DNA from 3 places in the Paenibacillus sp. NPDC055715 genome. Region 1 is predicted to be linked to each of the others. Evidence: predicted binding sites of a transcription regulator. Region 1 holds the regulator's gene; each other region holds the start of a gene.
The links. The regulator Rex, encoded in region 1, represses fermentation and respiration genes when NADH is low (regulators of the CRP and FNR family bind a similar motif). The targets are predictions, from matches to a motif close to TTGTGAAATATTTCACAA.
Positions count from the first base shown of each region.

Region 2: a site for Rex is predicted at 2,287-2,304, ahead of nirB (nitrite reductase large subunit NirB). Genes of this name have one in related genera too.
Region 3: a site for Rex is predicted at 6,188-6,205, ahead of lpdD (prenylated flavin chaperone LpdD). Genes of this name have one in related genera too.

Region 1 is NZ_JBSHGA010000004.1:165,746-176,263, forward strand. It holds gene ACWGOO_RS09215 (AAA family ATPase) at 1-1,297, opposite strand, end outside; gene ACWGOO_RS09220 (hypothetical protein) at 1,290-1,823, opposite strand; gene ACWGOO_RS09225 (HipA family kinase) at 2,450-3,244, shown strand; gene ACWGOO_RS09230 (serine/threonine protein kinase) at 3,251-3,844, shown strand; gene ACWGOO_RS09235 (SDR family oxidoreductase) at 4,112-4,510, opposite strand; gene ACWGOO_RS09240 (cell wall elongation regulator TseB-like domain-containing protein) at 5,240-5,764, opposite strand; gene ACWGOO_RS09245 (amidohydrolase) at 5,802-7,106, opposite strand; gene ACWGOO_RS09250 (redox-sensing transcriptional repressor Rex) at 7,093-7,746, opposite strand; gene dinG (ATP-dependent DNA helicase DinG) at 7,792-10,518, opposite strand, start outside.
Region 2 is NZ_JBSHGA010000007.1:113,826-124,343, forward strand. It holds gene nirB (nitrite reductase large subunit NirB) at 1-2,195, opposite strand, end outside; gene manZ (PTS mannose transporter subunit IID) at 2,584-3,426, opposite strand; gene ACWGOO_RS13705 (PTS mannose/fructose/sorbose transporter subunit IIC) at 3,438-4,208, opposite strand; gene ACWGOO_RS13710 (mannose/fructose/sorbose PTS transporter subunit IIB) at 4,256-4,744, opposite strand; gene ACWGOO_RS13715 (PTS sugar transporter subunit IIA) at 4,747-5,166, opposite strand; gene ACWGOO_RS13720 (sigma-54-dependent transcriptional regulator) at 5,366-8,158, opposite strand; gene rpoN (RNA polymerase factor sigma-54) at 8,395-9,714, shown strand; partial or broken gene ACWGOO_RS13730 (ABC transporter permease) at 10,096-10,518, opposite strand, start outside.
Region 3 is NZ_JBSHGA010000002.1:16,456-26,973, forward strand. It holds gene ACWGOO_RS04385 (S8 family serine peptidase) at 1-4,015, shown strand, start outside; gene ACWGOO_RS04390 (hypothetical protein) at 4,284-4,523, shown strand; gene ACWGOO_RS04395 (hypothetical protein) at 5,341-5,901, shown strand; gene lpdD (prenylated flavin chaperone LpdD) at 6,234-6,584, shown strand; gene ACWGOO_RS04405 (hypothetical protein) at 6,594-7,181, opposite strand; gene ACWGOO_RS04410 (helix-turn-helix domain-containing protein) at 7,404-7,553, opposite strand; gene ACWGOO_RS04415 (hypothetical protein) at 7,774-7,989, shown strand; gene fabV (enoyl-ACP reductase FabV) at 8,149-9,336, opposite strand; partial or broken gene ACWGOO_RS04425 (WIAG-tail domain) at 9,526-10,518, shown strand, end outside.

The DNA of each region.
Region 1 (10,518 bases):
TGCCGAGTGAAGTCAAACCGGAAGTCATCATCGTATGAACAATGTTCAGCGCCTGCTCAAAATCGTTACTAGAGCCTGTACTGCGACCGCCATAGTACATCTCTTCCGCCGTAGCCCCTGCGAGCGAGATCATGATCTGCTCCTCCAGGAACTGCTTGGTATACAAATAATGCTCTTGCTGTGGATTGTGCCGCACATAGCCGAGCGCTTTCCCACGCGGGCTGAGCGCTACCTGGCTGACACTGCCCGGACGAACGATTTCAGCCATAATAGCATGTCCTAGTTCATGAATCGCTACACGTTTTTTCTCTTCCAGCGTTGATTCACGATCCGTTTTCTCACCCATCATCACCTTGTCAATCGCCATCGACAGATGCTTTTGCGCAATCATTTCCTGTTCCTGTCTCATCGCATAGATTGCCGCTTCGTTCATGACACTTTCCAGCTGTGCACCGGAAAACCCGTAGGATTCCTCAGCAATTTTGTCCAGATTCGCATCTTCCTGAATCGGTTTGTTTTTAGCATGGATTTTAAGAATATGAAGACGGCCCTTCTTGTCAGGCAAGTCCACTTGAATATGACGGTCAAAACGCCCTGGACGCGTTAAGGCGCTGTCCAGCATTTCTTTACGGTTTGTTGCCGCAATGATCAAAATGCGCGGAGTATCTGCCGAATAAATGCCATCCATTTCTGTCAGCAACTGATTCAAAGTCTGATCATATTCACGTTGCTGTCCACCCTCACGCTTACCGCCAATCACGTCGATCTCGTCAATAAAAACAATCGCATTTTCCTTCTTTTCCTTGGCTGCACGAGTACGGGCCTCCCGAAACAACTCACGGACACGACCTGCACCAACACCCACGTACATTTCAACAAATTCACTACCTGAGGCGGCAACAAATACAGAATTGGTATAGTGTGCCGCTGCCTTCGCCATCAGCGTTTTTCCTGTTCCCGGAGGGCCTGTAAGCAAAACGCCTTTTAATGGACGGATACCAAACTTGGAAATTTCATCATGCCGATTCAAAAAATCCAGCGCTTCGCGCAGCTCCTGCTTCGCGCTTTCTTGCCCGCCGATTTCCTCAAAAGTCAGTTTGTCCGGGCCATTCTTTTTACGTTTACGTTCTTGCCCAGCTCCTACAGCCAAGCCTCCACGTGCATGCATGAGCATTAACAAGCCGCTGAGCATCACGCCTGCAATAAGAAGGGGGACAATATTCACCCCGATAAAAACGAGAAATATAATGGTTACCGGCACAATGCCGATTAGTACTTCCTTGATCCATCTAGGCATTAGGCCATACCCCCATTTGCTGAGATTGACGTGGCAAAACGATAAACTTGGTCGCTTTACCTTCACTGAGTCGGATATAGACGTTGTTAGAATCCATATCGGTATCGGCCTTGATACCGGCTTTTTTCTTTTTCATCTGCTCGACGGTAGATGGAATTTGGGTGTATTTTTTATTTTCCATCGCTTCCGCTACCGGAAACATCGCCTCAGACCACCACTGGTTCAACGCTGGATTGGAATGATCGGCAATGTCCAGCTTAACTGTACGGCTGCCGATGATGGACTGTCCTTTTTGCTTAACTACATTGACCAGTCCGGCCACATCTGCCTGCGGTTTGAGATCCAGATTCAAAACAACCTGATCCGGTTTAATATCTATTTGAGCGCTTGTCACGCCGGGATATTGAGAAACCAGTTTTTCCAGAGGACTTTGCATTGTAACCTGACGGTAAATGAACCATCCTCCAAACAGCAGCGATGCTGCTAGAACCGCCGCAACAACGATAGGAACTGCACGCAATTTCAAATAACATCCTCCTCTCAAAATGTAAAACCCAGCAGAAACGGAATGAATGTCAACAAATAAAACAGACTGCATGATCTACAGTGATCCGCAAGTCTTTTTCTATCATTTTTGTCTATCACTTATAAAATATAGTATATCATAACGTATATCTAATATCGAAGGCAATGTGTGGGTGAGTTGTGGTTGGGCAAAATGTTTGGTTATGGTGGTGGGAGATGCTCCGTGAATAATTTGATCTTACGATCGCTGTTGCCAGCCATAAAGATGAATTTGCTTTAGGAGAGTGGTTAGTTTCTTAGGAAAATAAAGTATGAGACTGAATATGCAAAGTCCACGCGGCTTTTCATATTACAAAACCGCCAGAATTCGATTACCACTGATAAAAAAGCTTACACATTCATCAATTCAATTCTGTCCGTTGATTCAATGATCACAGCGGGAACAATATAACCTTGTCAAGCCGATATCTACGATAATTTAACTACCGAATTGTTTTCGTAAAAACAAGGATAGAATTGGGTTGAAGCGGCTCTTCTTCTTCAATAGGATCATATCTATACCAAAACTCACTGAGGGACATACGCTAGACTAGAACCAAATAGTCCCATTTTGGAGGAGGCAGGATCATGATTCAGGCCGTCAACTATATTAAACCACTTATTGGATGGAGTTTGCCTCACTTGATGGAATGCAGCGATGGTCATTTATATGTAGTCAAACTGTCAAGCAATCCTCAGGGAGTTCGGGCTCTTGCGAATGAGATGATATCCTGCTGGATAGCAAAGCGATTAAATCTCCCTGTTCCCGATAGTCACGTTATCTACATTCACGACACTTTAAGGATTCAATACTTAAACCTAGGGTACAATCTAGGACATGGTCCTCATTTTGGTAGTCGATATGTTCCTGATTGTACGAACCAACCTACAGATGTAGAACTTGCCGGTTGTATTAACATTACTCAGGCCGCTGATATGATTGCATTTGACTACTGGTTGGATAACAATGACCGTTTTTTGTGGCAAGAATCTGGCCAAAATATCTTGGTCTCTAGGGGGGAGTTTCCAAAACTGTGGATGATTGATAATGCCAATATATTCAGTGGACCAAACTGGACGGTGCAGTCGATGTTAAATTCAGTTTCTACGCATCGCATGTTTTGGGGATCTTTGTATGCTAAATTTGTTCCCTTTTTGGATGGTCCCAATCCATTTGGAAAAGCAATGGCTAATATCACAGCACTACCTATAGGCGATCTGCTTGAAGTTATGGCTGTAATGCCAATTGAATGGGGGGTTACTCATGAGGAAATCGCAGCAGTCTCGTATGCTTTAAATAGCCGCAATAGGAATCTCCCCTATTGGCTGAGTCTCCTGCAAGCTAATTTTCCAGTGTGGAAAAGTCATTTCGGAGGGGTGTGATAAAGTATGACAGTCTTCAATATCCAGGTGTACCCTGGCGTTCATCGGCCTGATTCTCCCTATGAGGTACAGTGGTGCAATCCGGCAGGCTTACCCTTTCTTGGGGCAGGCGCACAAGGTGCAGTTTTTCAGCTATCGACAACTACTTGTGTCAAGGTTTATGCTAATGAGTTCGATACTCAGCAGGAGGCTGACTCCCTCCTTAGGGCCTCCTCCGCATCGTTTGTTCCCCAAGTTTACGAGGTCGGTCAAAACTATATCATAATGGAATTTATTCGAGGACAAGGCATTAAAGCGTTTCTTTCTGTCCAGCAATCATTTCCTTCTTTTCTTGCTAAAGGATTGTTAACGATACTTTATGAAATGAAACGAGTTGGATTTACTAGGATTGATACTGCATTGCGCCATGTATACGTTACGCCCGAGGAACAGATCAAGGTGATTGACCATGTGAATTCGTATAAGACAGTCCAACCATATCCGGCAAGAATGCTAAATAGTCTTGCGAATATAGGTTATTTAGCCCCTTTTATTCACTATGTCAAGAGGGAAGACCCAGCGATATACACTGAGTGGAATCAAGCATCTATTATTCCTTAGGATCGAATTGACAATTCAGGACTTATCTTCAGTATTTAAGATGAAAGATTATTTCCAAGCCGAATTTTTATACCGTCCTTGAAGTTTTTATTCCAACACTTTATTTTTCAGTCTAAGTCTTTATTTCCACATAACAGTTAGTTAAGTAGGTAAGAAAAGGCGCTTCGCTGGCTTACAGCCAAGCTCGCGGGGTTGCTAGTTAAAAAGACGCAAATACGAACTTCATCGTATTTACGTCTTTTTTATTTATTTTGATTTTTTAGTCTATTACAGGAACATCATCCCGCCGTCGACCAGAGGAGATTGTCCTGTCATGTAATCGGAATCCGGGCCTGCCAGGAAGGATACAAAGGCGGATACGTCTTCCGGTGTAGAGAGACGGCCAAGAGCAATTTTACTGCCGAATTCTTTGGTTGCATCGCCTGTAGCTTCGCCTTTAGATGCCGTAGCCGCAAAAACCTGATCCCGGTTGGAAACATCGACTTTAAGCGCAAGCGAGCGCCCTCCTGCTTTTGTGATCTCACCAGCAACACTTTGGGCCGTTTCTTCATTCAAATCCACGACTGCCACTGCGAAGCCATCTTGACTGAGGCGTAAAGCAATAGCCCGTCCAATCCCTTGACCTCCACCCGTTACTAATGCAACTTTCCCATCCACTTTACCCATGTTCATGAATCTCCTTTTTGTATAAGTAGTCATGATAACATAGCCACAAAATTATGGGTTACGTTAGTCTGCACCTACAATTAAACCATTTTAAGGAGAAAATTATTATAATCTATGTAATAGACTTCATATTTAACCTGTTTAAAGGAAATTCAAGTAATATAAGCTGAGCTTGAAAGATACATGTGGAGCCACTGCGCAGGCGGATGGTGCTTCCTATCGCTTCCGCCTACTCCGTTTTTATGCACATCTATGATAAACAATACTCAAACAAAAAAATAAACAGACGTAAATACGAAAATAATCGCATTTGCGTCTGTTTAGTCTCACATTCAATTCGAACCGCACATTCTTTCAGGAATACAGTCATTCGAGAATTGCTTATTGAATAGCGATCTAAGTAAAAAATCAGTTCTCTAATTCTTACAAAACTGAAATAGGCTTGGGGTGCTAATTCAAGAGACAAGCGCAGCGGCGTCCGTGCCCCCTACCCCCACCTCCCATGAAAAGAGTGGTTTTTGGAGTGGCATTATGGCGGTTAGCCAGCGAAGTGGGCCATTTGAATCTGAAGAAGCGAAGCGTTCGCCTTTGCTATGGGATTCTTACCTTGAAATGTTTCATATAATCAAAGAATCCCGTAGCAACAGCGATCGTAAGATCAAATGGACTACGCAGCGTTCTGGCGCTCCTAACACTCTCAAACCACCATCAACCACTCCCCACACCAGCTCAGTTATTGGGCAAAGTATACTTTACCCCCACCGATCCCCCATCCGAGAAGCGATAAAAGGTATAGTAATGATGACTGCCGTCGTCGTAAAACAGCTGCCACACATATTGACCGTTAAATACACTTGGCTGAAGACTCACAATATCTACACCCGGAAGCTGCTGCTGGATCATCGCCGTCATTTTTTGCTCGTCGACTCCGTTTTTCAGTAGCTCGGTATGAACACCGCTAGTATCTGCGACAGGTACATTCGGTTGCCCCTCTACTTTTTGAAAAGGGACCCACACTATTATGTTTTCATTCTGAGCGTTTTTCCCCTGAACTACCCAATATACTTGATTCCACACAGACTTCCACGTCTGCGTCGTACTAACCAGACCACCCGATTGCTTGGCCTTTACGATAGCGGCATTTCTCTCAGTCACCTGGTCTTGAGTAACGTAGGAATAATACCAGAAAATGCTGACCAGGATCAGTATGACGGCCAGAATAGCGACGGCTATCCATTTTTTCTTATTTTTCAAACCTGTGCTTCCTCTCTAAGGGGATGTGACACCTGAATTAGCGCGACAGCAGCCCTTCAAAGGCGGCTTGTGCCTCATGCTTGATACGTTCCTCATCCATAGTCAGGCACTCACCGTTTTTCACAACCTGACGACCGTCTACCCATACATGAGCCACGTCTTTGGCGCTTGCAGAGTATACGGCATGAGATATGAGATCCGTACGCGGCAAGAAATGCGCCTGATTCAGATCGAGCGCGATAAAGTCAGCCTTGTTGCCTGCTGCCAGCGCTCCTACCTCTTTCAAGCCAATCGACTTCGCTCCATACTCCGTTGCCAGGCGCAACGCCTCACCCGCAGGAACTGCGGTGGGGTCGCCCGATACTCCCTTGTGAATGAGCGCTGCCAGACGCATTTCTTCAAACATATCCAGGTTATTGTTACTAGCGGGACCGTCTGTTCCGAGAGAGACAGTAACGCCTGCACGCAGCAGGTCGGGCACTCTGGCCACACCACTTGCCAGCTTCAAGTTGCTGCCCGGATTATGTGAAACCGCTACACCACGTTCAGCCAGCAAAGCTATTTCTTCGTCATTCAAATGAACGCCATGGGCAACAAGCGATGGACGGGAGAAAAAGCCCAGCTTATCCAAATGTGCAACCGGACGTAAGCCGTAGTCGCGTACGTTTTGTTCTACTTCGGCAATGGTTTCGGACATATGCGTATGCAACGGTAAGTCCAGATCATGCGCTGCCTGTACGAATTTTTCGATAAACGCAGGCGGGCACGTATACGGCGCATGCGGAGACATCATGGTCGTAATGCGACCGTCTGCTTTTCCATGCCAATTACGCGCAAAGGTCACAGCCTCAGCCAGCTTGATCCGCTGCTCTTCCTCCGAACACAGTCCAATCGCTCCACGCATCAGACTGGCACGAATGCCAGACTCTTCAGCTACACGAGCTACCTCGTCCATATGATCGTACATGTCCAGGAAGGTTGTTGTACCGCCTTTCAACATTTCCAGCACGGACAAGGACGTACCCCAGTACACATCCTTAGACGTAAATTTTGCTTCCATAGGCCACATTTTTTCCTGAAGCCATACTTGAAGAGCCAAATCGTCCCCATACCCACGCAATAGAGACATCGCCGCATGGCCATGTGTATTGATTAGCCCAGGTAAAAACAGCAACCCGTTACCGTCAATCGCTTCTGTCTCTTCATCACCCGCAGGCAGAGTTTCGCCAATGTAAGTGATGCGGCTGTCCTCTACGATCATATAGCCGCGGATTACCCCGGTCTCTGTTCTATTCACGGCAAAAGAACCGTTTTTAATCATCCATTTATTATTTGCTGTCATGTTGCGTACCTTCCTTTCGGTCCTCTAAATAATAAGCGAGGCTTAACAAATCCGTTGTAAAGTCTGTGGCATGTACCCGGATGCTCGCAGGTGTCTTGAGAATGGTGGGTGCAAAATTCAAGATCGCTCCAATGCCATTCTTAATAAGCTTGTCAGCCACATGCTGTGCTTCAAAATCCGGTACGGTAATAATCCCGATCCGAATGTTTTGTTCCTTCACAGTCGCTTCCAGTTCATCCATCGGCTGTACGACCAGCGTATTGATCCTGGTTCCGACTTTATCTGGAACCGCATCAAATACCGCTACAATTTTCATATTGTCTTTTAAATAAGCATTATAATTCGAAAGGGCTTGCCCCAGATTACCTGCTCCGACCAATACCACGTTAATTTGCTGGTCGATTTTCAGGATATGGCGTATTTTCTCGATAAGATAAGTAACGTCATAGCCGATACCCTTACGGCCAAAATCTCCAAAATACGCGAGATCTTTACGGATTTGAGCCGGATTCAGATCCAGTCTCTGTCCCAGCTCCTGGGAAGAGACCGTAGCCACTTCCCGTTTGTACAGTGTATTCAGATAACGTAAATATACGGGTAACCTCCGTACGACAGCCTCTGAAATTTTATCTGATTTCATACTTGCTCCCCCTAATTGTAACAGACATGTTTAGATGTCCGTCCGTTATGCATCTGTCCCCGGGGCGGATTGAAGCCATTCGGCGATGCGGGGCACCATTTGCTCCGTCGGCATATGCTCCATTTTTGGTCCCGGTAACGAGTACAAAAAGTGCTTTCCGTAATAAGATTCGATCACACGCGTATCGTAAACGATAACGACTCCGTGGTCGCTCGCCGTACGTACCAAACGTCCAAATCCCTGTTTGAAGCGAATGACAGCCTGTGGAACAGACAGCTTCATAAAAGGATTTTTCTTCTGCTGCTGGAGCAGCTCACTTTTAGCCTCCAGCAGCGGGTGATTTGGCGGTTGGAACGGCAAGCGGACGATGGCCAGACACGTCAACGCCTTGCCCGGAATATCGACGCCTTCCCAGAAGCTGCTGGTTCCCAGCAACACAGAAGCTTTGGCTTCCTGAAAACGTCGGGTCAGCTTGCTGCGGCTCCCACTGTCCACGCCCTGCCCCAGCACGGTGATGTCACTGGAAGACAGCGCTTCCTTGAGCGGCTCATACACCTGCCGAAGCATACGGTAGGAGGTAAAGAGAACGAGCATCCTCCCCCGCGTCGCTTGAGCAGTCGCGCCTAGCGAGCTGACGAGCATATTTACAAAATGCTCGTCTCCCACACTGCCCTTCACGCTCGGAAAATCCCTTGGGATGACTAACAGCACCTGATCCCTGTAGTTGAAGGGTGACGGAAGCTGCGTAGTCATCAGCCGCCCTTGATCTACGGCCTCCTGCAAGCCGAGTTGATCGGTCATGTACTGAAACGACTTATCCACCGACAAGGTAGCAGACGTCAGAATAATGCTTCTTTTTTTATCAAAAAACATTTCTTTCAGCTGGCGGCTCACATCGACGGGCACCGCATAAAATTGCAGCGACTTGCTGCGGAATTGCCCGCTCGCTTCGAGCCAGTATACGGTCGTTTCATCATCCAGCCGCATGAAAAAGTGCAAGCTTTCCCTAATACCTGCCAAATCCTTGAGCAGTCCCGTAATATCCGTAATGAGGCTGTCAGCCGCATAATCGTCATGCTCTTCCTTCACGTCGAGCATCAGCTTGTCGCCCTTGCGCAAAATTTCGCTCATCGTTACATAAAGCTGATTTTCCAGCGCAGCCGCCTGATCCCACTTGGCAGGCTTGGCCGACGGCTTGAGACGGGAAGAAAACTGCCCTGTTTCGCCCGGTGTCGCATCACTTCGCTCCGGCAGCATGCCAAACAGCTTGTCGCTCAGCAAATCCCAAGTCTCCTTGACTTCCAGCACGAGCGGATACAGCTGATCGATGGTAGAGGCCCATTCCGTCGATTTCTCATGCCCCGACTTTGCCAACTGCTGACGCAGCGAAGGCAATTGGCCGTTCTTACTGTCCTTGAACAACCGGGTCAGCGTATGCACGAGTGTAAAATATTTCATATGCATTCCTAGGTGCTTACCAGCGACTTCCTCCAAATGATGCGCTTCATCAATCACCAGATGCTCATAGCTCGGCAACAGCTGATGACTTGCTTTTACGTCCGTGAACAGTTTGGAATGATTCGTAACGACTACATCGGCTATTCCCGCCTCATGGCGCGCACGATGATAAAAGCATTTGCGGAACCATGGACATGAACGACCAAGACAGGACTCGGAATCACTGGCCACCGTTTCCCAGAAATCTCCACCACGATTGCTCAGATTCAGTTCTTCATCATCGCCGGTTTCCGTCAACGTCAGCCAGACGATCATCTGGGCCGCTGTTATTAAATCTTCCTTCGGCGTTGCGAAGTCTCTTCTGTTTATTTTATGTTCAAACTTACGCAGACACAAATAATGTCCTCGGCCCTTAAAAATCGCAGCCCGGAACGGGAACGGGATCACCTTGGTCAGCATCGGAATATCACGCTCGCGTAATTGCTCCTGCAGGTTAATCGTATGCGTACTTACCATGACTCGCTGTCCATTTTTCACACTGTGATACAGCGATGGGAGCAAATAACCGAGGGACTTGCCTGTCCCCGTACCCGCCTCGATCAACAGGTGCTTATCTTCACTCAGCGCCTGATTCACACCCTCAATCATTTGCGTCTGCGCTTCGCGCTCCTCATATTGGCTCAAGGATGAACGCAAATTGTCTTGCACATCATTCATGTATTCCTCAAATGAAAAATCTTCCAGCGGATTGGGGTCATCCTCTCTGCGAGGGGCATTTAGCTCCGTCCAATCCTCTACCTTCAGTGCAAGCTGACGAAAAAACTGATGACCCTCCAAATCCTGAATCGGAGCATGCTCTTTGTCTTCACGTACCCCGTCCAAAAACCACCCGAGGTCACTGTCTTCCTCTGCGAACAAATCACTGAGCCGCTGTATCGTAATCAAAGGCAGCGCGTGAAGCTCATTGAGGCATTTTAAAAACACCTCAGCCGTAGCCAACGCGTCACTGTCCGCTTGATGGGGTCGGTCATGCGCCAGCCCAAACTCAGAAGAAACAAAACCCAGCTGATAGGAAGATAGCGATGGAAACATGATTTTCAGAAAATCCATTGTATCCAAAATTCTACCGGCAAACGGCAAGTATCCACACTGATCCAAAGCGTTTTGCAAAAAATTAAAATCAAACGCCACATTATGACCGACCAGCACGACATCGTCCAGCATAGGCACAAGCTCCATCATCATCTCTTCAAGTGCAGGAGCATCCTTGACGTCATCGTCTGTAATCCCAGTCAACCCGGTAATAAAAGGCGG
Region 2 (10,518 bases), on a different contig from region 1:
ACGCCTGCCACAATATCAATCAGTTCATCGTCGGTCTTCACTTTGCAGAGCGAATCAGCCAGCCGTGCTTTGATACCGCCGTTGCCGCCGATAAAAATCTCCCAGCCTCCATCATTACCTACGATTCCGATATCCTTCGTACATGATTCCGCGCAGTTGCGTGGACATCCATTAACCCCTAATTTGAATTTTGCCGGAAAATCCAGTCTCTCGAATTTCCGTTCCAGCAATTCTCCCATTCCCATGGAATCCTGTGTGCCAAAACGGCAGAATTGTGATCCAACACAGGTTTTAACTGTACGAAGTGATTTCGCATAGGCATATCCCGACGGCATATCGAGTTCTTCCCATACTTTAGGCAAATCCTCTTTACGAACACCAATCAAATCTAGCCGCTGTCCTCCTGTTACTTTAACCACTTTCACGTTGTATTTAAGAGAAACATCAGCTATTTTCTTCAAATCCTCTGGAGTTGTTACACCACCGTACATTCTTGGAACAACTGTAAACGTTCCATCTTTTTGAATGTTAGCGTGCAACCGCTCGTTGACGAAACGGGAATCTTCCTCATTTTCATAGGTATCCGGGTTAATCATACCCAAGTAATAATTCAGCGCCGGGCGACATTTGGAGCATCCTTCATCATTATGCCAACCAAGTACATTCATAACTTCACGCGTCGTTGTAAGACCTTTAGTTTTGATAGCTGCAACAATTTCATCCCGGCTCAATGTTGTGCAGCCACATATTCCTTGCTTGGCTGTCGTCTTGAAGCTGTCTCCAAGAACATACTGGAGAATTTGTTCAACGACCGGCTTGCACCCTCCACAAGACCGTGTTGCCCCCGTACATGCCTTAATTTCGTCGACTGTGGTCAATCCATTTTCATTGATCGCATCGACAATCGCCTTTTTGGTCACGCCATTGCAGCCGCAGACAATTTCATCATCAGCCATCGTTTCAGCGGATAAGGTTTTAGCCCCGTCTTTACTGCATCCGGTACCCATGAGTTGTCCATATATCTCATCTGTCATCAACGTTTGCTGCCGCACATATTTTTGAAGACTAGCCGATTCGCTCACATCTCCGAACAGTACAGTTCCGACAATCCTGTTTTCACGAAGCAGCACTTTTTTGTATGTGTGCTTCCACTCATCCTTTGCTACAATCACCGTATGCTCAGGAGCAGTTATGAATTCGCCAGCCGAGAAAACATCCACCCCTGAAATTTTGAGCTTAGTGGAAACCACTGATCCCGCATAGCCTTCGGTATTCGCACCTGCCAAATGTTTGGCAATTACACTTCCCTGTTCAAACAGCGGCGCAACCAAGCCGTAACAGATCCCACGGTGCTCAGCACACTCCCCTACAGCATATACATCTGGCATGGAAGTCTTCATCAAATCATCGACTACAATTCCACGGTTTGTTTCTATACCACTTTGCACAGCCACCTGAATGTTAGGCTTGATCCCGACGGCCATAACTAGCAAATCTGCTTCCAGCTCGCTTCCATCCGAGAAGCGCAGTCCCTGTACCCGATCTTGACCGTACACCTCTGCAGTTTGCATTTGCATAGCAAACTTGATTCCCTGGCGCTCAAGTTCTGCTTTTAGCATCGCAGAGGCTTCCGGGTCGAGCTGACGCTCCATCAGATCCTCCATTAAATGAACGACCGTTACGTCCATACCCAAGTTGACCAAGCCTTTAGCCGCTTCCAGCCCCAATAGTCCTCCGCCAATGACAGCTGCCTTTTTATAGGTTCTTGCCGCTTGAAGCATCGCCGAGCAATCGGCGATATCGCGGAAACCGACGACCCCCGGCAGGTCTTTCCCCGGAATGGGCAAAATAAACGATTGTGAGCCAGTAGCCACCAAAGCCACATCATAATTGATTTCTAGTCCATCTTCGGTGTGAATCGTCTTGTTTTCACCGTCGATGCTTCGCACCATTTTCCCTGTATATAAAGAAATCCCTTGTTCCTCATACCATTGCAAATCGTTCAGTATGATGTCCTCAATGGTTTTACTACCTTCCAGAACATAAGAAAGCATGATCCTGTTATAGTTCGGATGCGGCTCATTTCCAAGGACCGTAACATCGTATTTATCTGTTAATTTCAAAATTTGTTCGACCGTATTGATACCAGCCATCCCGTTTCCTATAACAACAAGCTTCTGTTTACTGCTTATCATAAACCGGTTCCTCCATTCATTCGACGACATTCCCCAACGTTCTTATGAATATTGCTTATGCTTCTATTCTAATGTAGCAGTTTGAGGTACATTGTGACTATGATCACAATGTACCTCAAACTATAAGTGTCGAGGGATTTCCCTATTCATAATCAAGGGATAATGGTAAGAACCTGAAATCCAATTTTATAAATGATCATTCCTTAACCTCTACGAAAGCGTTTTCAAATATCCATCAACACCGTTTTCCCAAGCTGGTTCTTTGTGCCAAGATATCTCTGAAATAAGAACAGGAGTAAACCTTTATGAATTGGATTTTCCCCTCATATTCAAAAAGCAGATTTCCGGTCAGGGATGGCTACTTGACCGGATCACTTTACAAATTAGCTTAAGCCAATACACCCAGAGCGTATCCAATAATTCCTATTGCGAATAAAGCAAAAATCAGAGCTATAGCATTCACTTTCTTTTTGAGCAGTCTCATGCACAAAAAAGTCAGTAAGAGAGGTAACAGACCAGGTATCAATTGATCCAGAATCATCTGTACCGTCGTAACCACCTCTACTCCATCCGAACGAGTATATCTGGATACTTCAAGTGGCACATTCAGGGTAGTCCATTTGGATACGAGTGCGCCCATGACAAAAAGTCCTAGGATGGAGGCCGATTCCGTAAGCTTTTGTAACCGGTTTCCGGACATGTCGGACACAATCTCCGTCCCTTTTTGGTAGCCGTATTTCAGCCCGTACCACTTGGTTGCCAGGCGAAGAACATTAAAGAGCAAGAAAAAAAGGACAGGTCCGATGATACTCCCGGACAAAGCAATGGAAGCGCCCAACGCAGCCAGAACCGGGCGTAACGTTCCCCAGTAAATAGGGTCCCCTACTCCGGCTAAAGGCCCCATCAAGCCGACTTTCACTCCACTTATAGTAGCATTGTCAATCGGCTGGCCATTCGCTTTCTGCTCCTCCATAGCCGCTGTTACGCCCATAATCGGTGCTGAGATAAACGGTTGAGTATTGAAAAACTCCAGATGCCGCTTTAATGCCTCTTTTTGGTCTTCTTTCTTGCTGTATAGCCGCTTGATTGCCGGAATCAAGGTGACACAAAAACCAATTGACTGCATACGCTCAAAGTTAAACGAGCCCAGCAGGAACCATGAACGGAAAAACATTTTGTTTAGATCGCTTTTTGTCAATTTTTTCTCTTCCATAGTACCCCACTCTTTCATTAGGTATTTCTTTAGAGCTCTTCAATTTCATCCATTTGATCTTTTCGCTGACTATATTTAGGACTGAGCTGGATATACAGCAGAGCCAGAACCGCTCCAATGACCCCAAACCCAACCAGATTGATGCTCGTAAATGCCGCAATGACAAAGCCCAAGAAAAAGAAAGGCATAAGGTATTTGGCTGCCATCATGTTAATAACCATGGCATACCCTACAACGACGATGAATCCTCCTGCTATTTGCAGACCTCTTGTAACAACCTCCGGGATAGCATCAAGCAAAGTCGTAACCAGGCCGGTTTCTGCTGCAATAGCCACCAATACGGCAGGCAGAGCAACGCGCAACCCCTGAAGAAGGAGGGCGATGAAGTGACATAGTTCAATTCCTCTGAAATTTGAAGATTCGGCATATTTATCTGCTAAGTGCTGAAAGAACACGGTAATCGTTCTAACAAAAATCGTCAACACTTGTCCGGCAGCCGCAATCGGAATCGCAACGGCAATTCCGGCGCCGATCGACTGATGCCCAACAATAACCAATATGGTTGAGACTACACTGGCCAAAGCGGAATCCGGAGCCATAGACGCCCCGACATTCATCCAGCCCAAAGCCATCAATTCCAGCGTACCGCCTAGAATAATACCTGTTTTGAGATCGCCTAGGACAAGACCGATCAGTGTACACGCAACCAGAGGCCGATGAGTCTGTCCTTCATCCAAAACGCTGCCCATTCCGCAAATGGCTGCAACCAGCGTTACCATTACGATTTCAAAAACACTCATGTTTAAACCCCTCTCTTATGCCAACTTGCTCTTATGTCAACCTGCTGTTAAAACTGGACATTTTGGAGCTTGTTAATCAATTTGATTTTAGGATCACTGGCCACTTTTCTAATTTCCAGTTCAATCCCCTTTTCGTGCAATTTATGAAATGCCTCTACATCCTGCTTATCTACGGACACCGCCCCGGTAATCTGTGTCTTGCCTTCTTTAAAGCACATTCCACCTACATTTACCGATGTAAACGGTACCCCACCTTCTACGACCCGCAGTACATCAGTCGGATTGGTAAACAGGAATAAGGTCTTAAAATCGTTATATTTAGGGTTGTTGTAAGCTTCAATCGCTTTCTCAATCGTGACGACATAAGCCTTAATTCCCGGCGGCGCCACTTGTAATAATAAGGTTTTGCGCAGCGTATCCGCAGCCACCTCATCGCTGACGGCGATAATTTTGTTACACTTCGTTTCTTTCACCCACACGGTAGCCACCTGACCATGGATCAGACGATCATCAATACGAACAAATGAAATTTCCATACCTATAATTCCTCCTCTATTTGTATGTCTCGGATGATACGAAAAGACTTCATCGAATCCTGACCCGCACGGATTGCCAGATCACTCAGATTCTCCACTTTCTCCAATCCTCTATTTGTCAGCAGGTCTACGATCATTGGCAGGTTTACCCCTGTTACAATGTCCATTTTTTCATAGTCGGCCACAATCCTGCTGGCCGCATTATAGGGACTACCGCCAAACAGATCGACAAGAAAGATCAGTCCGTCCGTCCAATCAATCGTTTCCAATGCCTCTTTGTACTTCTCAACAAGTCCGTTAACGCTTTCACCAGGTTCGAACGTTACGCCCACCACATTTTCCAAATGGCCGAAAATCATTTCCGTGGATCTTAGGATCTCTTTGGAAAATTTTCCATGTGTTCCAACAATAACACCTATCATTTGTTTCACCCCCTCCTTACATCCTTCACCTATACTTAATATGCAAGTCTCGTGCCAACATTCTGTATGATTCGTTCAATCATCAAAAAAAGACCAAACCCTCGGCAATTCCGGGGATTTGGTCTTTCCTCGCCACCTGCTTATTTTCTATATCCGCATTATTGATACACATATGAAAGCGTTTTATACACTTACGCCATTACTCGGGAATGCAGTTATATACTTCGCTTAAGATTTCGCAAATATAATATTTTTCATCATTGGTCAGCTTCAAATTCATACTGGAAGCAAATATATTGCAGGAACGGTTCACCACATCGAGAATTCGTTGATCAAGCAAAGATACATCCTCCTGATATATTAAACCTTCTCCAATGACCATTCGTTCCATGGCATGAGCCGTATGAACAGCAAGTTGAACTTTCTTTGCATACAGAAAATCGACTACCAATTCCTGTTCCAGCTGTTCAATGAATTTCATCAAGATCCCCAAGATTTTGTGGGGATTCAAATAAGTCATAAACTCCTTTAGCGTATCCTCGCATAGCTCTCTAACGACTACGCTTTCGTTAGCATGCACAACTGGCAATTGGTTGTTCAGCAACAGTTCTCTTAATGCCTGCTCACCGCTTGCCTCGATCAGTTTTTCCAAAGGAATAAATGGTACATTCAGCTCGCTTGGCCGCTTAACTCCAATCACCGCAAGAATCGTATGCTTGGCCCGTAAATCCTTCACCATTTTATCCAATTCCCTGACTTTTGCCGGCACAACGACTATCTTCTCTTCTGTTAAGTCGTACACGACCTTCTCCACAAACTCCTTCAGCTTGACTGCGGCGCCTTTGCCGGAAGAACAAACCGTCACGATCACCTTATTACTGGCCTTCTCCGCTTTCACTTCGGCGTTTCCATTGTTATATCCACGAAAGTCCTTCAAAGATTGGTAAATTTCCTCTACATTCATATCAAAAATACTGGCCTTTCGCACGGCCTCCAACGTAAGAGGAGTTGAAACCATATCAATGGTCTTCACCTTGACCCCGACACGTTCCATAATGGTTGCTTCAAGATTGAGCAGGGAGCCCATATCAACCAGCAGCAATACGCCTCTGCCATTGTCAATGTCCTTTACTTTATCAATAATAACCTCTAAAATTTCCCTGGGACTAACATCCAAAGGCATATCTACTGCACAAATATTTGAGCTTCCCAGCAGGCTGTCGACGACGCCGACGATACTGCTCGCCGTACTGTTGCCATGTGCAGCTACGATGATCCCCACTTTTCCTTGATGCTCCTCTTCCACCGATCTCAAGAGAATCGCCACATAGGTAGTCTCGGCATCGGGTACGCTGATTTCGAACTTGGCCTCGATCAAATCCTTGATAATCAGCGCCAGTCTGTATTCTTCATCCTGATCGTTTATCGGATCATAGATTTGTTTGCTGACGTATTTCTTCTCTCGGATTCGCTTTAAAAAAGCACTCAAATGAAGGCTGAAGGCATAAATAAACCTGTCGCTGTACGTTCTGCTCAGTTCTTTTTGAGCCATCTCCTGCACCTGTTCAGCGAATTCCAGGATATTCTTGTCCACAATTTTAAGGATTCGTTCCCGCCCCCCTTTGATGTTATAAAATCGGTTATAGAAGCTTTTGATATGAATATTGACATCCGTAGTAATAAACTTATTGATAAAGCTGTCGTCGAGTCCTTCTTCCTTCAGCATACCTATTTTGTCTTCAATCAATTTGTAAAGGTTGAACGGCAGTTCAGAAGCATCTGCTTCATTCATTCCTTTGCTTCCTTCAGGAGTAATATACAGCGAGGAGCTGATCACTTCCATTTCGGCAATCTCCTTGCGGTTTTTCCCCATATTAAATAGACATTCCTTGATATTAACAGGTAAAATTTTAAAATCGAGTTCAATTTCTTCCTTATTTTCATGTATGCTGTTCAAAAATCCTTTGGCACACACAAGCTGGATGTTCGATTTCAACTGGCCGATATTGCCATAGGTTACGCTGCCAATCAGTGCTTTTACCGTTTCCAACTCAACCCTAATGGGCTTGTTCACACGATGGGCCTCGTTTGCGAAGAGATGCTTCAGGATCAAAAACCGCTCTTCAACTGCTCGTTCTTGCAGGGAAGGAATGTTGATCGTAATCGGTATCCGTCTGATAAAGGTTTTAAGCATGGAAGAACTAGGATCTTCTGTCGTAGCGCCGATGAGCAGCACATTCGCACCCCGCTTACGCTCCGACTCGCCTAATTTGTTGTAGCTGTTCGTGTCCATGAAATAAAAAATCATTTCTTGGCCTTCTGGAGGCAACCGGTGAATCTCATCCAAAAACAGGATGCCCCCATCCGCTTTCTCGACCAGTCCCTCTTTTTCCCGATCGGCCCCGGTAAACGCTCCTTTCACATGTCCAAAAATATGGGAAAGGAGCAGTTGAGGGTTATTGTAATAATCGGCGCAGTTAAATACGATAAATGGTGCTTGCTCCGAAAACCGCTTCATATATTTTCCATAATTATACATTAATCTGGCAAACATCGTTTTTCCTACGCCAGTCTGCCCCACAATCAGCGTATGCAGGCCCTTCGGCGGGTATAATATTGCCGCTTTTCCCTGCTCAACCTGGTTTCTCATACTGCCCATGAAACCAATTAGGGCGTGAAACGGATCGACTTGCTCTCCAGGCAGCAATATTTCATGAATGCTGTTTACTTGGATTTGTTTCTCTTTAAGCTGAACCGTAAAAATCTCCTCGATTACCTGCTTGTGCAAAAACTTGACGGGTCTTCCCTTGATTTTAATAATCAAGTCAGCGCGAAGTAGGCTATTAAGCTCCTTGCTTACATTATTTCTTAGCATATTCTGACGATCGGCTATTTCCGCAGCCGTAATTCCATTGCCGTCCAGCAAAGCCTCTGCCGACAGTTTCTTTGTGCCTTTGGCAATATACTCTAAAATCTCATCAATTCGTTTCACAGTATTCCCCCAGCCTGACGAGTTCTCATTTAATTAGTATAGAAGAAAAGAAGTAAATATCTACAAAAAAATCAACTGACAAGCGAAACAATAATCTGATCCCCTCGTTATTTACATATTTATCCTAATCAAATTACTTGTTTTCCAAGATCAAACTTGGCAGTATAATTGCATAAGCTTCATGAATAAGTTGGTATTGAAAGCTACGTTGTTGCCCACCAAGGAGATGACCTAAAATGATACGATACGGATTACAGCAAGAGCAAGCATTCAGGCTGGCTATGACTCCTGAATTACGACAAGCCATCACGATTCTTCAATATTCTTCAGCCGATCTAATGTCCTATCTTCATGAGCAAGCGAATGAAAATCCGATTATTGATTTGACAGAGGTCGACATGTCCATCGAAAGAATAAGTAAATCGCAAGAATATTCACCACGAAAAAACGATAATCCGGTAGATCTTTTGGATTTTGTCTCTAACCCTGCAGATAATTTATATAGACATCTCCAAGCGCAACTCGGGATGGTCAGCGGGCTATCCAAACTACAGCAGAGGATTGCAATGTTTCTTATTGGGAATTTAAATGAAAAAGGCTACCTTGAGTTGGATATAAGTACAGTTGCCGGAATACTTGACGTCCCCACCGAAGAGGTTGAAAATATACTCGCTCTGATCCAAAGCTTTGAACCGGCAGGTATCGCCGCCCGCAGCCTGGAAGAATGTCTTCTTTTACAGCTACGTTATGCCGGCAAGGTTGATGTTTACCTAGAAGAGATCGTGCGGTATCATTTGGTCAACCTTTCATGTAACCGCATACAAAAAATCGCGGATGCCCTAGGTATCGACATTCGCGAGGTACAGCAATTTACCGACCAGATACGCAAGTTGAATCCTTATCCGGGTGCGGTATTTGCCCAATATGAACACCAGTATCATATAGCAGATATCTTGGTAGAAAAATCCAAAAATAAATATCTTGTGACAATTAATGATATCACAGTTCCACGCATCGGGATTAATCCTTTTTACCAGCGTATGCTCCGGGAGCAGGCGATGGGGAAAGAGAAGCAGTTTCTTCATGAGAAGATGAATACGGCATTATGGCTCATTCATAGCCTTGAGCAACGCCGCCTGACTCTGATGCGTGTAGCCCAAGCCATTGTTGATCGACAGCGGCAATTTTTCGAGCATGGCGTTCATTACCTTAAACCGATGACCCAAAAGGAAATTGCTGAAATAACCGGCTTGCATGAATCCACGATCAGCCGGACGGTCAGTAATAAATATATACAGACGCCCCGTGGAATGTTCGAGCTCAAATATTTCTTCACCTCTGCCCTAGTGTCGAAAAACGGAGATGCCTCTTCATCGGAGAGCGCCAAAATGCATATTAAGCAGATCATCGACGACGAAGAGAAGCAAAAACCGTTTTCAGATCAGGCAATCACAGAAATGCTGGCAAAGGAAGGACTGGAGCTATCACGCAGAACGGTGGCCAAATATCGGGAAGAGCTCAGATATCCTTCTTCTAGCAGGAGAAAAATTTATTAAAGCTTCGGTGGCCATATCAGTTATAGCCCTGTCACCTTACTCAGGGGCAAGCCGTTGTGAGTATAAAGAAGCGTTGTCTCTTTGGGTCGGTATAATTGAAGTATCTTATCCAAGGCTGGTAATAGAAACTGGTCACGAATATTATGTATCTCGGGTGGCACACACTTGACGGGGACTCGATACGATCAAAAAGTAGACGACGGATTGTAATATGAAGTGTGGCACCTTGAAAAAACTGCTCAAATAGAAAAAAAGCCAGTAGTACCAAGCTTTTAAGCTTACTGGCTTTAAAAAAAGTCTCAAATAGACGATGTAAAATTCTCATTTATTATAAAATAAGTCAATTAATAGACATTACTTGCACAAATATTAAAAAAAAATCTAAATTTTATACGCCTTCATGGCCTTTCTTAACTCTTTGAATGAAGGACGCTTCCCGTACATCAGGACGCCGGTACGGTAGATTTTGGCGGCCAACCAGCCGAAAAACAGGATGGAAGCGACCAGAATAGCAAGGGACACCCAGATTTCCAACAGGGTTGCCCGTTCCAGACCAATCCGTAACAACATGACGGTCGGGGAAAAGAACGGAATGTACCCGGAGACCTTGACGAACATCGTGTCAGATGCGGCGATGTTGAAGATGCCGATATAAAAGGCTGCCAGTGACAGTATGGTAATCGGCATAATCGCCTGACCCAACTCTTCCGTACGGCTAACAATAGAGCCGACAGCGGCGAACAATACCGCGTACAGGAAGTAACCCAGGATGTAGAAAACCAGGCCATAGCTAAGCACTGAGGT
Region 3 (10,518 bases), on a different contig from region 1:
TCATGTAGCGGGACTTGCGGCTCTGTTGCTGCAAGCGAATCATTCGCTTACCGTGGATCAACTGGAGGAAATTTTGATGAATACAGCTACACCGCGCACAGACAGCACATATCCTACTTCGCCAAACAATGGCTATGGACATGGTGTCATTAATGCGCTGGATGCAGTCGGCTCTGTCATTCAGGGCTTGGGCTCCGTATCCGGTAAAGTTGTAACAGGTGGAGACGATCTGGAAGCGCCTGTTCTGGAACATACACCGCCTGCTGCGGCTTACGAGGGTATTGATATACCTCTGACTGCTCATGTAACGGATAATGTCGGCGTGACAGCCGTTGAGGCATTTGCCAAAACAGCGGGTACATCGAACTATGTATATATTCCGTTGGAACGAACCTCCGGAGACAGCAAAGACGGTACATATCAAGCGTCCATCCCGACTTTTTTGGTGAACAGCGCCGGTCTGGAATACTATATTCGTGTAAATGATTACGGTAATAACGGTTTTCAAACGGAAGTATACAAGGTGAATGTCTCCAAAGGCATCAAACCTGGCTACACACAGGATTTTGAAAAAGACATTGTCGGTATCAATATCGGCGGACAGGGCAGTGTCTGGAAATGGGGAACCCCGGTAAGTGGCCCTGGAAGCGCAGCATCGGGAACGAAAGTTATCGCGACCAATCTTGAAGGTCAATATCAGGCCAATTCCAACAGTTATTTTGTGGCTCCTCCGATTGATTTGACTGAGAGCCCGAAAGGGGCACTCGTTAGCTTCAAGCATTGGTACGATCTTGAAAACAATTCTGATTTCGGCAAAGTGTATGTGGCGACTACGAATAGTCAGAATGCATTTGAGCAGGTATTATCGTTTACCGGCACCAGCAACGGCTGGAAAACACAGTATCTTGATTTGCGAGCATTTGCGGGTCAAAAGGTATACCTTATGTTCAACTTTACAAGTGATAATACGATTGTGAAAGATGGCTGGTACATCGACGACCTGTCAATTCAAGAACTGGATACCGTTGCACCTGCCGCGCCAGGTAATTTGACTGCCGAAGCGGATAATGTTGGCAACGTTGCGCTGGCCTGGAATGCTTCCTCCGATGAGGATGTGAAGCAGTACAAGCTGTACCGTTCCACCCAATCAGGCAAAAATTATACTTCCATCGGTACAACCTCTGGATTGACATTCACTGATACGGTCACGGTCGGCGGCTCGACCTACCATTATGCAGTGGCGGCCGAGGATTACAGCGGTAATGAGGGAGTCAAGTCAAAGGAGGTCTCTCTGAGAGTAGACGTGCCGGATACGCTGTATAGCGATCATTTTGACGGCAGCTCGGATAATGGCTGGACACATTCCGGTACCAAGGATGAATGGGAACGCGGCATCCCCAAAGAAGTGGGACCAGAGAGTGCGGTATCCCAACCAAACGTATGGGCAACCGATCTGGATGGAAACTATGAGAACGGAGCAGATTTTTCACTGGTTTCTCCAAAAATCAATTTGAATGGTGTACGGAACGCAACACTGACCTTCAACCACTGGTTTGAGATTGAGGGCGGCTATGATTATGGTTATGTGGAAGTGTCCAAAAATAATGGCGACACTTGGACCGAACTGGGTAAATTCTCTCATAGCACAAACGGAAAAAAATGGACTCCGGTCTATTACAATCTGGATAGCTATACCGGCAACGAGGTTCAATTCCGCTTCCGTTTGAAGTCGGATAACAGTGTGGACAAAAACGGCTGGTACATTGACGATTTCCGTGTGCTGGGTATTCCAGCTTCGGCAGTGACCAAAGATGTAGTACCTGAGTCGAATATCAAGCTGGAAAAAGCGGAAGAACAATTCCCGCTGTACAAAATTACAAGCACGGAAAAGAGCGAATTCCAAGAAAAAGTGAAGCCGGCGGAAACAGCGGTGGACAGCGGACGTGTCGGTCTCGACAGTCTTCCAGCCAGCGCCACGGTTACCGTACTGGAAACCGGACGCTCGGTGAAAACGGACCCGACCACAGGTAAATACAGCTTCACTCACGTAGCTGGTGATTATACGCTGAAGGCTGAAGCCTACGGGTATGTGCCGCAAACGAAACAGGTCACCATTGAAAATAATAAAGTGGTGAGAGCGAACTTTAGTCTCCAAGCGGTACCTCATGGTACAATTCACGGGGTTATCACCGATAAGCAATCCGGTGAACCGATCCGAAAAGCGAAAGTGCTTGTACTGGAGGATGCGCGCATTGCTCCGGTAGAGACGAATGAGGCTGGAGAATTTACGCTGGATGTACTGGAAGGGACTTATACATTATCTATGGCAGCGGAAAATTATTACAGCGACAGCATCACTGTCACAGCACCTCCGAACGGTAGTGTGGAAGCGAATGTCAAATTGAAGCCTTTCATCGGCTTCCAGGGAGGCATCGCCTATGATGACGGTACCGGGGAAAATGCCAGAGTCTTTAACACAGCAGGCAACTCCTGGGCAGTCAGAATGACACCTGAGCCAGAGGTGGCTCAAGTGACAGGAGCGTCGCTGCGGTTCTGGAATTCAACCTTCCCGAATCCGGGAGGAACGGCGTTCAAATATTCCGTATATGATGCATCTGGTGCGGCAGGCGCACCGGGACGTCTGCTGGCTGGTCCATTTGACGGCACAGCCGTTCGGGATGAAACACAATGGACGACAGTACAGCTCCCAGAGCCGGTAACGGTTCGAGGTGACTTTTACATCGTCTATACGCAGTCTGCTGTAGGCAGACAGTCGCCGGGTCTTGCTTCAGACGAGAGTGGACCGAATGCGCTTCGTAGCTGGCAAGGTGTAGGCGGGGAATGGAGCCAATCGCCTGAGGTGGAGGGCAATTACATGCTCCGGGCGATCGTCAGATATCCAGTGAATACTCCAACGATTACAACACCAACGAAGGCAACGTATACGAAGGAAGGGACAATTACCGTTACAGGTACTTCCCCGGCAGACGGGGCGGACATCCAGCTCTTTAACGGTAATCAACTTGCTGGCACAACCAAGGTGAAGGATCGCCAGTTCAGTCTGGCGGTCAATCTTCAGCCGGGTGTCAATCCGTTGAGTGTTCAGGCGGCGGTATACGGCAAGTTGACGGATCGTTCCGAGCCAGTGGTTGTCATACTTGACCAGACTAAACCGGGTCTGATCTTGACTTCGCCGGATGAAGGAGCTCGTACAAATGCGGGTGTCGTCAGTGTAACCGGTACGGTGTACGACGAGTTCCTCACCGACTTGACAATTAACGGTGAGCCAGCCGAATTTGGAAGTGACGGCAGCTTTAACAAGCGTCTGCTTGTTAATAAAGGGGAAAATCAGATTACGGTAACGGCCAAGGATCTTGCCAAGAACGTAACGACGGTTACCCGTTCAGTGTATGTCGATACAGCTCTGCCGAAGCTGGAAAATATCAGTCCTGCTGAGGATGTACGTATCAGTCCAGGGCAGCCGGTGCAGGTATCCTTCGACAGTGCGTCCGGATTGGAGGCATCCTTCCATGTGGAATTGCCTTTCAATCTGACCACCTTGGCCCGAAACGAAATTCCGTTAAACGAAACTTCGTCAGGTCATTATGTAGGAACTTACTTCACTTCCTCTTCTCTGAGCCTGAAAGGCGGAGTCATCGTGATCCGGGTAAGGGATGCAGCAGGAAATGCAGTGGAGACAGAAGCATCCGGAAGATTGTATGTAACGAAAGATGGTGGGAATCCACCTACATCCAATGAAAAGCCTGTAGCCATTATTCAGGCGAATGATTCAGCCAAGAGGAACAAGAACGTACAGTTTAACGGAAAAGCCTCGCGTGATGTAGACGGTAAAATCGTCAGCTATAGCTGGAACTTTGGCGATGGCGATACAGCGTCCGGCTCGAAGGTAAAGCATAAATTCGCTACATCTGGAACGTATACCGTGGAGTTGACGGTGACAGATAATAATGGCGCAAGCGGTAAAGCTGCGCATACCATCACAATTCGTAAATAGGTACTATGTTTCCGTCCAGTAGGTAGTGTGTAAAAAGGTAAAATATCAGGTTGGTCTTGTCTAGCATTCAGGGCGAGCTCATTTAGACGGATTAAGGCTGTATGCAACTGGAATCTTGGCAGCTCCATTACGGTTGATAGTGATAAACGAGGAAAATGAGGGCATAGCAATATTGTAGATCGGTGTTTAATAGCCGATCTACTTTTTTTAAAAGGGATGGTGATTATATTGTAATTTAAGTGGGGATCTCTCTTTAAGAGAAAAGGAAATGGGTTTATGGGTTATAATTCTGCGAGTAAATTCATCAGAAAGACTTACGGAAAGAAATATGGATGTAGTGAAGGGGCTAGGCTCTATAAGTTTAGGAAGTATTACAGAAATGAAGGAAGAACTGGTTAAGTTGGATTTAATAGATTTGCAAAACTTGAAAGGAGACATCAACGCTCAATATGATTTTCATAAAACGATGAGTTTTGTATTTTCATTGATGATTTCTTTCCTTTCGTAATTCTTGTTATTCTAACATTCATGATAACTTTGGCGCTTAGGGTAATAGATATTAACGAGAAAAAGCCCAGCCCAGAAAAGTATTTTGATGTAGTAGGTAGCTTATTTACAGATACAATTTTTCCTCCGTATATATTATATTTGCTCTAATTGTTGGGCTTCTGATTATTTACGCGGGTAGATTGATGTGGATATCCAGAATCAACTATATTGTGGAGGGCGCTTATGAAATAAAAAAGAAATTTGGAAGAAAGTAAAAATGATAATGACAATGGTCCCGAACCAGAGAACAAGCAAAATAATAATTTCGTCAATAATCGTCGAAATAATCACAGAAGGAAAAAATAATGACTGTTATTTGAACGAAAATTGATCGTTATCTGAGCTGTCTTGGACTTTTGATTTGGTAAATTTGTATCATGGAAAATCTCATAAAAGAACACACCGAGGCAACAACGCCCCGGTGGTCAGGCCAGCCATTGTGTCGACCTTTTTGATTTTTCAATAGACCCTATTGGAGTAATGACCATTACAAACATGTAATAATCTATTTCTTCTTTTTTTCATTCTTTGAAAGAAGTATAAAGAATATCACAATTAAAACAATACCAGTCAAACTGTAGATCATGTTTATATTTTCATTTTTAAATTGTGTAAAAAAAAGCCCAATGATAGCAATAACCAAAACAATCAGTGAAAATAACATTTTCATGTTCACTTTTACATAACCTCCATAAATTTTGATTTCTCTATTGCATTATACCATAATTTAGCATAACATAATTTTGTACCAAAAAAAGTAAAAGGAGAGATGTTCATTGAAATCAGTTCTACGAAGGTCTATTTCCAGCTTTTTAGTACTAATTGTTATGCTTAATGTTATGGGTTATGCCTCTGCAAGTTCCGTATCTGATAGTTCGAAGTACCAGTATTCTGATACTGAATTTGCTGAATTGGAAGAATTGTTCTATGCAATTGATGCTCTGCCGCAGGAAGTTTTGGACGCAGGACCTGAAGCAACATCCAAGTGGATAAGTGAATATACGGGTAAGACATTCGTAACGGATGGAAAAAATATCTACAATCCTCAAGGGGTTGTAGGTTGTATTGCTGAAGTTGGCTTAGCTATCGCTGAAAATGCATTTGCCTTTGCTAAAATTGCTAAAATCAAAGACGTGATTAAAGCAGGTGGAGGAATTATTAAATTTATTGGAAATTTAGTACCAGCTTTTAAAATGGCTCGAGAAGATGGTTATAGTGTAACTCGTGCGCTAACTTTTGCCATAACATACTCAGCTAAAGATGCTGGTCCAGAACTCATTAGTGCTGCTGTAGGCTTTTTCAGTATCGGACAAATATACTCAGCTTGTTTCGAGTAGATACTTCTTCAAACAACATTTATGGGCGTTTTTTTGAAAGTACATGAAGTGGCTATAACGTCAAATATATATACTAACTAGATTCGATAAAAATTCCTGTATCTAAGCCAATAATCTTTATGGCACTTGTTAAGCGAGGCAACGGTAACAAGCTGAAACATTGACAGCCTGCTCGGATCCCCTGCGTCAGAAGACCCACAGCAAGCCACCATTTACGGAGGTCTGCTGTGGGTCTTTTTGAATTGTGGAACAGCTCTGGAAGCGATAGAATGAATAGAAACATTTAAAGTGAATGTATTCACAATATTATTTTTTAGACAGGAGAGGATCATATGATTCATTTGCAAAAAGAATGTGGACGTATCCGCCTTGTGCTGGATGCCTATTTTATGGGAGAGGACATGGTCGTACTTATTTCCGGCGGCGATCAGCCCCATCTGGGAACGATTACAGCAGGAGCCAGACTGGAGCCAATCCAAACCGTGCAATTGCAAGCCCACAAGGAATTTTATATTACCGAAGAAATTGCCGTTCGTTTGCGAAAAGAGTTTGCGGGCAACTTTGCAATTTGTTGCGGGGCGCATATGGACCATGTAACGAAGGACGAAATTCGAATGTTGACGGACATGGCTATACAGTTGGGTAAAGAGCTGATCGATCAACTCAAGCAAAAACGTCTGTAGCCACCTCTTTTAAGAAAACTCCCGAATGAGCAGATTTCGGTATGGATATTTACTGTAAGGATACTTAAAAAGCAACGCAAAGCCATGATCCTCGATTTGTACGGATTTCAGTGCAGAGGATGGAATCAAGCTGCGAATCATCAGAGTAACCGCACGTTGGTCTTTCCGATTGATAGCTTTGGCTAAAGCAGACGCGAAGCACCGATTGCGCGCCAATTCGAGATACATCGGAAAAACGGCTTTGGCGATGGCGCGGTGAACCCTCGGTTCAAATGTAAACTGCACCGTACCCGGTGGAATCGTCGTTCCGTTTGTATAATAGAGCATCGGGGGTTGAGCTAAAAAGGAAATAAAGTAGCCGATGCCGTTCGTGCCTAATCCTTGTTTTGCGGCAAATGGCGCTACCGAGCAGAGAAGGGCCTTCATCCGATCCAAATTGCCATGCACCACAGCTCGTGACCATTGGACGGCGAAAGGACGACGGGTGGCAATGGCCTTGTAAAATGACAGCATGCTTGCGGATATTTTCCTAAGTGTGTCAACGTTTAAGCGTTTGTGAGGCGAACCCCTTCTGCGGGATGTTGCACGATATACCATAGCTCAGACCTCCTTGGCAGGATGCTCTCATGGAGCGCATTTTATCAGTAATAGGTACAATACTGTATGCCCGATCACCTCGAAAAGTGCTGAAAACAAGACGGAACGTTTAAGAGGCTTAACAAGTAGTAGAGGCAGATTATGCACCTTCCAGAATTCTCTCCTCCATTTAGAGTGTAAAAAAACCGCCTCCGGTAAGGAAACGGTTTTATATAACATATTTTATTCTTGCTCTGTCTTTTCGTTATTGAAAAGCTCGTCGGTATTATTGTCAGGGATAAATCTAATTACATCTGGAAGATCACATTCTAGAGCATTGCATATGTCGTTAATAATCTTCATCGCTATGTACTGCTCACTTTTTTTATACATTTCATTTTCGAAATTTTCTTCTTTATCCAAGTAATTTGTAATGGTTCGAAAGTAATCCTGTAATGTACTCACCTCGAAATAAGTGCTGTCCTGATTTGTAAGATTGTGGTATCCTAGAACGTATATATTGTTATTTTATATATTGGAGTTGAATTAGACAAATGATTGGGATTCCAGATGCTATGATGAATGGAGTCCAATCAAGGAGAGTGAAAGCCGTATGGCACGTACTCAAACACAAAAAGCGCTAAGCAAGGCGAAGCACGCCGGAAACTACGGCTCTGTACAGAGCCGCAAAACAAATGGTCATTATGGCGAGATATCGCAGCATGTGCGAATGAAGCCAACCAAGCAGGAACAATTACAAAGAGTCAAGCACAAGAAGCGAATCGTTCAGAGCGACGCTTTTTTTATTTTCCATCTTGCTAAGAAGTAAAAAGAAAAAGGAACCCGGTCAGGGACTCCTTTAGAGTCAAATGAATCTTAAAATTGCAATTTTTGCTTCATTTTGCTGTCCTCGCGCAGAGCGGAATACCCTCTGTCGGAGAACAGCTTTTTTGCTTTTCTAACATAACAACAACGATACTAAAACGACTTAGCGAACGGCAGGAATATCCACGATCGGATCAATGTCAGCTTCATAATCCACGTCATCGAATTCAAAGCCGAATAGCTGGAAAAATTCGTGGCGATATCCTTCAAGATCGGACAGCTCGTAGATATTGTCTGTCGTCAGCTCGTCCCATATTTTTGCAACCTCTACCTGTACGTCTTCACGCAGCTCCCAATCATCCATACGAATACGTCCTTCTGCATCTACTGGCGTTTCCGGAGCATACAGACGCTCGGCAAACAGACGGTAGTTTTGCTCCACGCAGCCTTCATGTAACCCTTTTTCCTTCATTACTTTGTACAAAGCGGAAATATACAGAGGTACGACAGGGATGGCAGAGCTGGATTGGGTAACTAGTCCTTTGGTAGCTGCGACGAAGGCGCGTCCGCCTGTGGCTTTCAGCTGATCGTTCAGCTCACGTGCTGTCGCTTCCAGATGATCCTTTGCACTTCCGATACTGCCTTCTCTGTAGACGGCTTGGGTAATATCTGAACCGATATACGAAAAGGAGAAGGTAGTTGCGGAATCAGCCAGTACACCGCCTTCACGCAAGGCGTCAATCCACAATTGCCAGTCCTCGCCGCCCATAACCTCTACAGTCCCATGCACTTCCTCTTCCGTCGCGGGTTCCAGAGTAACGCTGGTGACTTCGCCGGTGTGGAAGTTGACGGTCTTGTTTGTGTATGGTTTTCCGATGGGTTTAAGCACGGAATTAAACGTTTCACCTGTGCGGGGACTCGTGCGGCGACCGGAAGCGACACTGTAAACCACCAGATCGACTTGTCCCAGCTCTTCGCGAATGACTTCCACCGTTTTGGCTTTGATTTCATCCGAGAAGGCATCACCTGTCACGCTAAAGGATCGAAGCCCTGCTTCCTGAGCAGCCTTTTCAAATGCAGCAGAATTGTACCAGCCTGCCGATGCTGTTCGTGTGGCTGTAGCGTTACTAGGACGATATACGCCGATCGTATTGGCCCGCGCTCCGAATGCGGCAGTGATTCGGGAAGCCAAGCCATATCCGGCAGATGCCCCGATCACAAGCACATTACGAGGTCCCTGGATAGCAGGACGGGCCTGCACATAGTCAATTTGCTCCTGAACATGTTGGGCACAGCCCACCGGATGAGCAGTGGTGCAGATAAAGCCGCGTGTTCTTGGTTTGATAATCATGTTGTTGTAATTCCTCTCTTCATGTAGCGATCTTCACCCTTACTATTTTAACTTTTAACAATATTTTTTCAAACGTGGATTTCAGGTGAGTATTCTTTCACTAAAAAGTGTATCGCTTATCAGGGTGGCAAGTGCCTATGGGCCTGCATATGATGCTGTAACGATAAATACGAGAAGGGAGAGAGCTGCTTGAAGAACAAGAGCCGAAAAACCACCAGAAACAAAAAGCCGCTCTATTGTGTAATTGACCCGGATATGAATGAATTAAGTATGATACAGCGCTTGAAGCCACAGCCTGCGGAGAGGGAGACAGAAGCAAGACTTCATCAAGTTGCTTCTCCGCCTCCCCCAATGGCAGAGGAGCCGGAGCTACAGACAGCTGTCGAGCCTGAAGTCTATATCGAGTACGAGACGGAGGTTGAAAGTGCGTTTGCAGAAGAGATTGAAGTTTCGATGGAGGAACCCAAAGAGCCTGAGCTACTGCCTGATCCAATTGACGTCGAGGAAATTTTGAATAATAAAAAAGCGCCGCATGTAAATAATGCTTTCATCTATACAGACGATTTGAGCGATCTGGCTGTAACCGGGGAGAAGATTGCTCCCGGCTCCATAGACTCCAGTAAGCTGAAGCCAGAGAGCATCCAAACGGAAAACCTGGCAGATTATGCCGTTCATACGATTAAAATAGCCGACCGTGCAGTGACTTCTTCGAAGATTGCCCCGGATTCCATTACGGTGGAGCATCTGTCGGACGCATCAGTGACAGGCAGCAAATTGCAGGATCGTTCTATTGGTGGTGAAAAACTTCGTGATGGCAGCATCACTCCGGAAAAGCTGGCTGATAAGATTATCAGCGGCGATCATATTGCGAATGGCTCCATTGAGAGCCGTCACTTCAAGCAATGGATTGTATCTCCAGACATGCTTCAAGATCAGGCGGTCACCTCCGATAAAATTCGCAGCGGTACGATTCAATCTAACAATTTGGCCAATGAGGCCGTCGACAGTTCCAAGCTTGGAGATCAGTCTGTCACCACTTCCAAACTGCGGGATGGGGCTGTGGATGGTACTAAAATACAGGCTGGCAGCATTGAGAGCGCACACCTGACCGAGCATGCCGTTAATTCCCGGCATCTGGCCCCCGGTTCGATTAACCGCAAGCAGCTATCCAACGGAATTGTG